Regions from separate parts of the Paenibacillus sp. Marseille-Q7038 genome, predicted to be linked through region 1. Evidence: a T-box and tRNA genes for the amino acid it is inferred to sense, from the RefSeq annotation. Region 1 holds a T-box; the other holds one or more tRNA genes.
What was found. A T-box is a leader RNA that pairs with one kind of tRNA and senses whether it is charged. The one in region 1 lies ahead of argS (arginine--tRNA ligase), so its partner is inferred to be a tRNA-Arg.
Positions count from the first base shown of each region.

Region 2: it encodes a tRNA-Arg, which carries the amino acid that the T-box ahead of argS (arginine--tRNA ligase) is inferred to sense. The anticodon was not compared.

Region 1 is NZ_CBCOOM010000001.1:999,554-1,004,676, forward strand. It holds gene ACWPWY_RS04890 (acrylyl-CoA reductase family protein) at 1-538, shown strand, start outside; gene ACWPWY_RS04895 (MogA/MoaB family molybdenum cofactor biosynthesis protein) at 675-1,196, opposite strand; gene ACWPWY_RS04900 (CobW family GTP-binding protein) at 1,372-2,382, shown strand; gene ACWPWY_RS04905 (four-helix bundle copper-binding protein) at 2,494-2,841, shown strand; T-box leader at 3,061-3,322, shown strand; gene argS (arginine--tRNA ligase) at 3,376-5,073, shown strand; gene ACWPWY_RS04915 (ATP-binding cassette domain-containing protein) at 5,104-5,123, shown strand, end outside.
Region 2 is NZ_CBCOOM010000002.1:239,550-244,672, forward strand. It holds gene gap (type I glyceraldehyde-3-phosphate dehydrogenase) at 116-1,120, opposite strand; gene ACWPWY_RS18270 (sugar-binding transcriptional regulator) at 1,219-2,241, opposite strand; tRNA gene ACWPWY_RS18275 (tRNA-Arg) at 2,543-2,617, shown strand; gene clpP (ATP-dependent Clp endopeptidase proteolytic subunit ClpP) at 2,811-3,407, shown strand; gene ACWPWY_RS18285 (SIMPL domain-containing protein) at 3,492-4,259, opposite strand; gene ACWPWY_RS18290 (HPr family phosphocarrier protein) at 4,429-4,698, opposite strand; gene whiA (DNA-binding protein WhiA) at 4,815-5,123, opposite strand, start outside.

The sequences.
Region 1 (5,123 bases):
TCTTGTAGCGGGTGCGAGCGGGGGTGTTGGAAGTATGGCAATTTCGATATTGTCTGCCCTTGGTTTTGAAGTAACCGCAAGTACGGGGAAGAAAGAACAGGAAGAGGAACTACTTCAGAAGCTTGGAGCAACGCAGGTAATAACGCGAGAAGAAGCTTATGAGACGGGAAAAGGGCCTTTATCTGCCGAACGTTATGCAGGGGGCGTTGATCCTGTAGGAGGAAAAATGCTGCAGAGTGTGCTTGGATCCGTGAAATACGGGGGCGGAGTGGCTCTCTCTGGTATGACAGGCGGTTATGAGTTTGAATCTAGTGTCATTCCGTTTATTCTGCGCGGGGTTCAGCTCATAGGTATTGATTCCGTATATTGCCCGGCTGATAGACGCGCTCAGCTTTGGAAGCATCTCGCTAAAGAATGGAAACCGAAATCAGCGCTGCAGCGGGGCGTAAATGAAATCACCCTTGAAGAACTACCAGTTACGCTAAGTCGGATCTTGGATGGTAAAGCGGTAGGGCGTACTGTTGTGAAGTTGTCATAGAATAAGAAGGATATGGCTGTAAAGTAACGATAAAAAAGACGTTTTACGAATGAGCTAAGCTCGCTTCTACTCCCATTAAATAAACAAGGCAACTGATGCTAGCGACAGTATGCCTTGTTTGTTGTGTGTCTATAGGTTAACTGTTCTTGTAGATCTCTCGCATAATATGACGTAATTCTGGAGCAATAATTCGGGTGATGGCGAGCTTTACTGCACCCCTCGATCCTGGCATTGAAAATATAGCTTTAGAACCGATTGTACCCCCAACCGCTCTGCTTAAAATAGCAGCTGTGCCGATATCCTCAGTAAAACTAAGGTACCTGAATATTTCTCCAAATCCCGGAAGTTCCTTGTCGAGCAGAGAGTGTACTGCTTCGTATGTATTGTCACGCGGTGAAATTCCTGTACCCCCCGTTAGTAATATAGCCTCAATATCATCTCTCACTACGGCTTGATGAATGACAGAGTGTATAGTAGCCGTCTCATCAGGGATAATGATATAATCGACAACAGCGTAGCCGTTTGTAAGAAGAAGTTCCTGCATGAGCTGTCCACCGGTATCTGTATCCTTGGTACGTGTATCCGATACCGTAATAACCATACAGTTTACACTAGTTGGCGCCTCCTGTTTGTGTTCTTCGACAGAATTCATAAAAATCAATCCTCCAAATTCAAGATATGAATCTACTTTAGTCGATTACTTCAGTAGACGCAAACGAAGCGGATATTTGTTAGGTATTAGAAGACAGATAAAGCAGCTACATAATAAATACGATGAATCATTTATTACTTGAATAAAATGAAATGCACCTGATGGGAAGGAAGTAGGAAAGATGACAATAGAGCAAAATACTAACAATAAGACAATACCTGTATATATTTTATCGGGATTTTTAGGAAGCGGAAAAACAACATTATTAGTAAAGCTGCTTGCATATTGGAAAAGTAAAGGAATGACTCCTGCAGTTGTAATGAATGAGCTGGGGGAGGTCAACCTAGACGGTGAGCTTATTGGAAAAGATGTAAACATGGCTGAAATACTTGGTGGATGTATCTGCTGTTCTGTACGAGGTGACCTTGCTCCGCAGCTTGTGGAATTGGTACAGAGTTCCTCTCCTGATGTGATTGTGATCGAAGCAACGGGAGCTGCAAATCCAGTAGAAATTTTAGATGGGATTGCGGACACTTCTTTATATGTGAAACTTGAAATAAGAGAACTAATCTCTGTTGTAGACAGCATTCACTTACTCGATACGTACAGGAAGCAGAAGGGCAAAACTTATCGCTTGATGCAAGAGCAAATTCGTGCTGCTTCTCAGTTGCTGCTGAACAAAATTGATCTTGTTACGGAAGAGGAACGTCAGGAGCTGGGGGAGTGTTTACGCAGATGGAACCCGCATGCTGAGATTCATATGACGAACTACTGTGCCACTCCTCCTACAGCGATCCTAAGAGAGAACGAGCTTCCAGGAGTGTCGGCTGAACACCGTTCTGTAGCCGCAAATGAGGTAAGTGATAACAGCTCAGAATCTGATCACTCTCATTCACATGATCACGTAATGGCTTATACTCATTATTTCTCAAAACCCATTAATAGTGTGCAGTTCGAATCATGGCTAAAGCAGTTACCAAGAGATATCTACCGTGCCAAAGGGATTGTTACTTTTTCGGATACCAACAGTCGGTTTTTGTTTCAGTTTGCTTATCGTGAAACAGATTTCACGAAGCTTGGAAGCAGCGATCGTTTAGAAGATGTAGGTGTTTTCATCGGAGAACATTTTTCCAAAACAGAGATAAAGCGTTCATTACAGCAGCTTGAAGCTTATGGAGAAACTGCGGAATGAAAAATATAACGTAAAAAGTCGAATCTTAAGTATTGTCATTGCATATTGATTAGCGTATCCCTTCTTCGGGTAATAGAAGAACAAATAGCGAATACGCGGAGGTATATCACAATGACAATGACAAACTTAGAGATTGAAAAGCAAACTCAAATTGCAGCATGTATTGAAGCAATGAATGCGTGTAATAAATGCTATGTATCCAGCCTAAAAGAATATGACCTAGCTTCCCTGTGGGAAAGCATGAAGTATAATAAAGAAGCAGCCGAAATTTGCAGCTTTGCAGCAGCAGCCCTTAGCCGTGGAACGGTATTTGAACAAGAAATTCTGGCTCTCGTAGTAAAAGCTTGTGAACAATGTGCAAATGAAAGCGAAAAATTCGAACATATTCATTGTCAAAGCAGTGTAGAAGCATGCCGCCGTTGTGCAGAGATCTGCTCAACAATGAGCATGGCCGTATGATGTGTTGTTCCCTTATATATGTGAGTAGGGAAGAGAAGTAGCAGAAGAAGGAGTTTATCCTTGTTCTGCTTTTTTTAATTTTCATTATCATCCGAATCATGACTGTTTTAACTTTGTTAAAGGATCGAAAATTTTAGTTAAACGGAGTCTTCATCACAAATAATAATTCACTAAAAAAGTTGCACTTTAGCAAAACTAAATATATAATATTACAAAATTATACATTCGATGATCAAGAGAGTAATCCAGGACACCGTATTGTTAGCGAACCGGGATGGTGGAAGCCGGTATGCAGGATCTGGTATGAAACGCACTTGGGAGATGGTATGCCGAAATCGCAGTAGGCGTATCCGGTCATTGCGGACGTTACCCGCATATAAGGGGGATAGACACATCTTTTTCGTTATGTTTTTCGCAGAAACGAATCGGTGATCTTTTCACATAGAGTGGTACCGCGGGAATAATAGCTCTCGTCTCTGATAAACAGAGATGAGGGCTTTTTTTGATATCCAATTTTAAAGGAGTGTAGAAAGGATGTTAACGAAAAAGATAGCTGGGATTTTAGATTTACATCTAGATATGACAGCACATGAGATAGAATCTATGTTAGAACAACCACCTCATCCTGAAATGGGTGATGTCGCCTTTCCCTGTTTTTTGCTGGCTAAATCACTGAAGAAATCCCCTGCAATTATAGCAGCTGAACTGGCAGCTTCTATTCAAGAATCCGGAATAACAGCAGTGGCGGCGGGTCCATATGTCAATTTCTTTTTTCAGCGGAGTACTGCTGCCGAGGCAATATTTGCTCAGTTAAGTGAACCGGACTTTGGGAAGCTTTCTATAGGGGAAGGGAAAAAAGTAGTCATCGATATGTCTTCTCCCAATATTGCTAAACCTTTTGGAGTAGGTCATCTTCGTTCAACCGTTATTGGTGCCGCTCTATGTAGAATGTACGAAATGGCAGGATACGGCGTAGAAAATGTAAATCACCTTGGAGATTGGGGAACCCAGTTTGGTAAACAAATTGCAGCTTATAAAAGATGGGGGAATGACGAGAAGTTGGCGAAAGAACCCATCAAGGAATCACTTAACTTATATGTTAAGTTCCATGATGAAGAAGAGCATGATCAAACGCTTGGCCCAGAAGCAAGAGAGTGGTTTCGTAAGTTAGAACAAGGTAATGAGGAAGCCATCCGATTGTGGAATTATTTTATTGAGATCAGTATGCAGGAATTTGAACGGATGTATAAGCGTCTTGGCGTAGACTTTGACCATGTTCTTGGCGAAAGCTTCTATATCGATAAAACGGCAGGGATTGTGACAAAGCTTCAGGAGTCGGGTCTGCTTATCGAAAGCGATGAAGCGCTCGTTGTCCCGCTGGAAGAGGAGGGAATGCCGCCTTGTCTTATTATTAAGCAGGATGGAACGACGATTTATCCTACAAGAGATCTCGCGACAGCTTTTTATCGCCATGAAGAAATGGGCGCAGATGAAATTCTTTATGTCGTCGGTGCGGAGCAAAAACTTCATTTTCAGCAGGTCTTCGCTGTTCTTCACAAGTTGGGAAAGTCTTGGGCGGAAGACTGCATCCATGTTCCATTTGGTTTAATGAAATTTGAAGGGCGCAAAATGTCCACGAGACGGGGAAAAGTAGTTTTTCTGGAAGAGGTTCTTGATGAAGCCGTTCAGCGGGCACGTGAAATTATCAATTCCAAAAATCCAAATCTGCCAAATGCAGAAGAGGTAGCAGAGCAGGTAGGAATAGGAGCGATTGTATTTGGAGATCTCAAAAATCATCGGTTAAATGAAATCGATTTTTCACTCGAAGAGGCGCTTAGTTTTGAAGGGGAAACCGGTCCATATGTGCAATATACGTATGCAAGAATTCAAAGCCTGCTTACAAAAGCACAGGAAATCGTTCCACAAGGGAATACAAGATCCTATACATCGTTAGATAAAATATCAATAAGTGATGCTGCTTGGCATTTGTTAAAACACCTCTCTAGATACCCTGAGTATCTTGAAAAAGCAATCCGTTTAAAAGAACCTTCTGTACTCGCAAGGTATGTTATCGATACGGCTCAGTTATTCAATCGTTTATATCATCAAGAACGTATTTTGGACGGTGAGCCGCAAGAGCTGGAGTATAAGCTATATATAGCACAAGTAACAGGTCAACGGATTCAGCAGATCCTCACCTTGCTTGGAGTGAAAACACCGGAACGTATGTAGTCTATAAATGTGCAGCGAGGAGGAGCGGTCTTGGTCATTCAATTAAATGA
Region 2 (5,123 bases), on a different contig from region 1:
CGGTTTCTCCGGTTCTCTGGCATTAAAGATAAAAACCATGATGAAGAGGAGAGACATAAATGTTCTCCTCTTCACCTGGATTCACATCAGGCTTATTAAAGCCCTTGTGTTATACTTACAGACCTTTTTTAGCGATGAAAGCAGCAAGGTCAACTACACGGTTGGAGTAACCCCACTCGTTGTCGTACCAAGATACAACTTTAACCATGTTATCGCCAACTACCATAGTGGATAGGCTGTCGATAGTGGAAGAAGCTGGATCGCTGTTGTAGTCGCTAGATACAAGCGGCTCTTCAGAGAAGTTCATGATTCCTTTAAGTGGGCCATTAGCTGCTTCTTTCAAAGCTGCGTTTACATCATCAACAGTTACGTTTTTACCAAGTTCAACAACCAGGTCTGTTACGGATACGTTCTTAGTAGGAACGCGCATAGCCATACCGTTCAGTTTACCTTTCAGTTGTGGCAATACAAGGCTAACTGCTTTTGCTGCACCCGTTGTAGAAGGAATGATGTTCTCAGCAGCTGCACGAGCACGACGAAGGTCTTTGTGCGGCAGGTCAAGTACTTGTTGGTCATTAGTGTAAGAGTGGACAGTTGTCATCATACCTTTAACGATACCGAAGGACTCGTCAAGAACTTTAGCGAAAGGCGCCAAGCAGTTTGTAGTACAAGAAGCGTTAGAGATTACAGTGTGGTTAGCTGGGTCATATTGCTCTTCGTTAACACCCATAACGATTGTAATATCTTCGTTTGTAGCTGGTGCAGAAATGATAACTTTTTTAGCTCCGCCTTTAAGGTGAGCTTCTGCTTTTTCTTTTGCAGTGAAGATACCAGTGGATTCAACAACGATTTCAACGCCGTGTTGTCCCCAAGGCAAGTTTTCTGGATTACGCTCAGCAAATACTTTTACTTCTTTGCCGTTAACGATAAGTGCGCCTTCTTTATGTTCAACAGTTGCATCCAGACGACCATGAGTTGTGTCGTATTTAAGCAAGTGAGCCAAAGTGCTTACGTCAGTCAAATCGTTGATTGCTACGATTTCCACTTCGCTGTTGTTTAGTGCTGCGCGGAACACGTTACGTCCAATACGTCCAAAACCGTTAATACCTACTTTAACCATGAGTAAGTTCCTCCCAAGTTTTGCTAAATTTTTATATATTCAAGACAAATCTAAATTAGATTCATCAAGACAACAAGTTTCAAATCTGTCTTACTTCATTATAAATCCTTAACAATTTCAGTAGCTGCCGCCTCATCAATGACAAGTATATCTTCTTGGCCAAAACGAAGCACGGCCTTTATCGAATCTGCCTTGTATTTACCGCCTGCAATGGCGATGACGACATCCGTTCGAGTAATATCCTCGAGACGCATACCGAGCGTGAGCATGGTATGAACTACTTTTCCTTTATTATTGAAGTAATAACCAAAGGATTCTGCTACAGCACCTTCATCTCTAATCTCTTCGATCGTCTGAGGTGCAAGCTTACGCCGTTTAGCCATCTCCATTGCTCCGCCGATTCCATGAATTACAATTCGAGCTTTTCGAATCATACCTAGAATTTCTTGAATGTTAGAGTCTTGAACTAATGATTCATAGGCATGGTTACTTAACAGATCAGGCACATGGAGCAATCTGTATTCAGCCCCAAGCTTCTTCGCCATGGTCGACGCGATCGTGTTCGCTTGGAATTCTACACTTTCACCAAGTCCACCTCTAGCGGGTACAAACCATACTCCGCGCATAGCAGACGATGGGGTTAAGTGTTCAGCGACCGAAGCCGTAGTCGATCCCCCTGTAACTGCAACAACATCTCCATCATTCATAACACTCAGCAGGGCTCTAGCTCCTGCACGTCCAAGTGAACGCTTGGCATATTCGGAGTTTTCAGAATCACCAGGAACCACGATAACCTTTTGAAGTCCATACGTTTTCTCGATTAACTCTTCCATCTCCGACAGCCCAAATAATTCATTGGCCATAGGTTCTAACATTGCAAGCAACTGCTCGCCGGACTCGCTTATTCTCATGCCCATACTCTCGATCTCAATCAGTCCTTGGGATTTAAGCAAGTCTGTCTCCGATCTAAGTACACGCTCCGTCATATCCAGAGAGTGGGCAAGCGTTCTTCGTCCGATTACATCCGAAATCATGATTTGGCGCAGAATGGTATATCTCTTCTTCATTACGTCCATGAGATCAGGTAGAAGTTGCTTCTGCACTTCTAAAATCGTTCGCATACTTTCCACTTCCGCAAACTCCTTCATTCCGGCCTCTAATATGGACTAAAATTGTCCCGGGGTTAACTTTTTAAGTCCCACGTTTATTTTACCTAAATCTACCCTGGTATGCAAGTGGTCAGAAGTATATTTCGCAAAGGAGCGTTCATTTATGCACCCTGCTTACCTATAAATAAAATATTACTTTTGAACGCACTATTAATGTAGTCTGCACATTCTTATGGAACATCAAACACCTCCACTAAACTTTCTTGCATTTTTAATGGCGATCAGATATAATCAATATTGCTGTCACACTTGTGCGCCCGTGGTCCAACGGATATGACGTAGGCCTCCGGAGCCTGAGATCGAGGTTCGATTCCTCGCGGGCGCGCCATTATTTTTAACAGCTTGTTATACACTTAACCGATGAAACCGAATAGGTTTCTTTTTTTATCGAAATAGTTTGACTTTCTTTGACTTTTTGTTTTGATTTGTTTATGATGTGGTTAATACGGAAACGTAGATATAGATGCTGTTAAACGTCTAAATATAAACTCTAAACCTAAATTCCTAAGGAGGTTTTTCACGTGAGTTACATTCCTATGGTCGTAGAACAAACCAATCGCGGTGAACGCGCTTATGACATTTACTCCAGACTATTGAAAGATCGGATTATTTTTCTGGGAAGCGACGTAAACGATGTAGTAGCCAATTCTATCATCGCTCAAATGTTGTTCCTCACTGCGGAAGATCCAGAAAAAGACATTCACCTATACATTAACAGCCCAGGCGGTTCTATTACAGCGGGTATGGCGATATATGACACCATGCAATTCATCAAACCAGATGTATCGACAATTTGCATGGGTATGGCAGCTTCTATGGGTGCATTCTTGCTCAATGCCGGTGCAAAAGGGAAACGTTTTGCACTTCCAAACAGCGAAATCATGATTCACCAACCTTTGGGTGGTGCGCAAGGTCAAGCGACAGATATTGAAATTCGTGCTCGCCGCATTCTCAAAATGCGTGATAAACTCAACAAAATCTTGGCTGAACGTACAGGTCAACCGATTGAACGTATTGAGAAAGACACAGATCGCGATAACTTCATGAGTGCAGAAGAAGCTCAAGCTTACGGACTTGTTGATAAAGTTATTTCCTCAACTCCACCGCAAGGGATCTAAATATAGAAATGAATAAAGCCGCAGTCCTCTAGGGACTGCGGCTTTTATTTATGACTGCTAAACTGCTCTTCTCTCCATTCAGAACTAGTTAAGTTGATAATGGACTGTAAGTTCTGTAGTCAGTTTAATTTCCCCCGTTTCAACCGAGGATGAATGATCAGCAGTACTGTCTTCTGTTTCCACTTTCATATTATACTGTTCGTAGTAACGAAGCGGTTCCGCCACATTCCCTTGACTCACACTCAGAACAATTCCTAAACTGCGTCCTGCAACTTTCGCGATGGCTCCTGCCTTCAAATTGGCATTAGCCATCGCTTTTTCGATTACAGCTGTTTCGAAAGCGTCTCTGTTCTCAATAGAAAACTGAATATTGTCGATCTGATTAACACCTGCTTTAGCAGCGGAATCCAGCAGTTCTCCTACCTTGTCGAGATTACGATAGCTGATTTTCAGAGAATGTGAAGCAGAATACCCTTTTAGTTTTCGTCCTTCTTTTTCACTATATGTGTAATCAGGCTGTACATAAAACTGATTCGTTTGTATGTCTTTGCTCTCCAGCTTCCATGTCTTTTTAAGTAAGTTGGTTAAGCTTTGCATCTTTTTAGCATTTGCTTTTTGAGCTTCAACTGCTGTTTTACCTTCTGTATTAACACCAATATAAAGATAGGCAATGTCCGGCTTTACCGAAATTTCACCTTTCCCTACGACAGATACTACATTCTGAACTGCAGATGCTTCCTGCGCTTGTGCTTTTCCCGCAAAGGAGACAACTCCTCCGCCCCCACCAATGAGTAATGTACCTGCAATTACTACAGCTGCTGCAGGCTTTAACCAAACTGATTTCTTTTTCATTTAACGATCCTCCCTCTATAGTCAAACATCTTCTAACTCAGACATTACAAACTGTTAGACGAAATCAATTTGTATAAAGTTCCATTTCTACTATTTAATTTATGTAGGATATAAAACGAAAAAAAGCCCCAAATGGGGCTTTCCGGTATACACATATGAAAACATGAATTTATTGGTTTTCCAATTCTTCCTTGCTTACAAGACTAATCAATGCGTTTACTGCCTGTTCAGCGTCTGCGCCTTCAGCACTAATGTGAATTTCAGTACCCGTGCTAATTGCAAGGCTCATAATTCCCATGATACTTTTGGCATTCACTTTTTTGTCGTCTTTTTCCACAAAAATTTCGGACGAATACTTATTCGCTTCTTGAACGAATAGAGCAGCTGGTCTGGCATGAAGACCCGTCTTCAAACGGACTAATACCGGGTGTTTTGTCATGGAAACTTACCCCCTCTAAAAAATCTCTACATCATACTACATAATTATTAACATTATACCATTATAGCATGAATCAAACTAGAAGAAAAAAAGACTTCTTTATGATATAGCTCACACTATATGAGTTGACCTTTTTCCACTCTAATTTTCTCTGCCATCTCATCAATTTTGCGCAGTCTATGGTTCACGCCTGATTTACTGACGGTTCCTTTTAGTAATTCCCCGACTTCCTTCAAATTAATATCTGGATTCGCAAGTCTTACTTCTGCTACTTCACGTAGTTTTTCAGGAAGGGTTTCGAGCCCTACTTCCTTATCGAGAAGCTTAATGTTCTCAATTTGACGCACAGCAGCACCAATCGTTTTGTTCAAATTCGCTGTCTCACAGTTAACAATTCGGTTCACCGAATTCCGCATATCACGCAT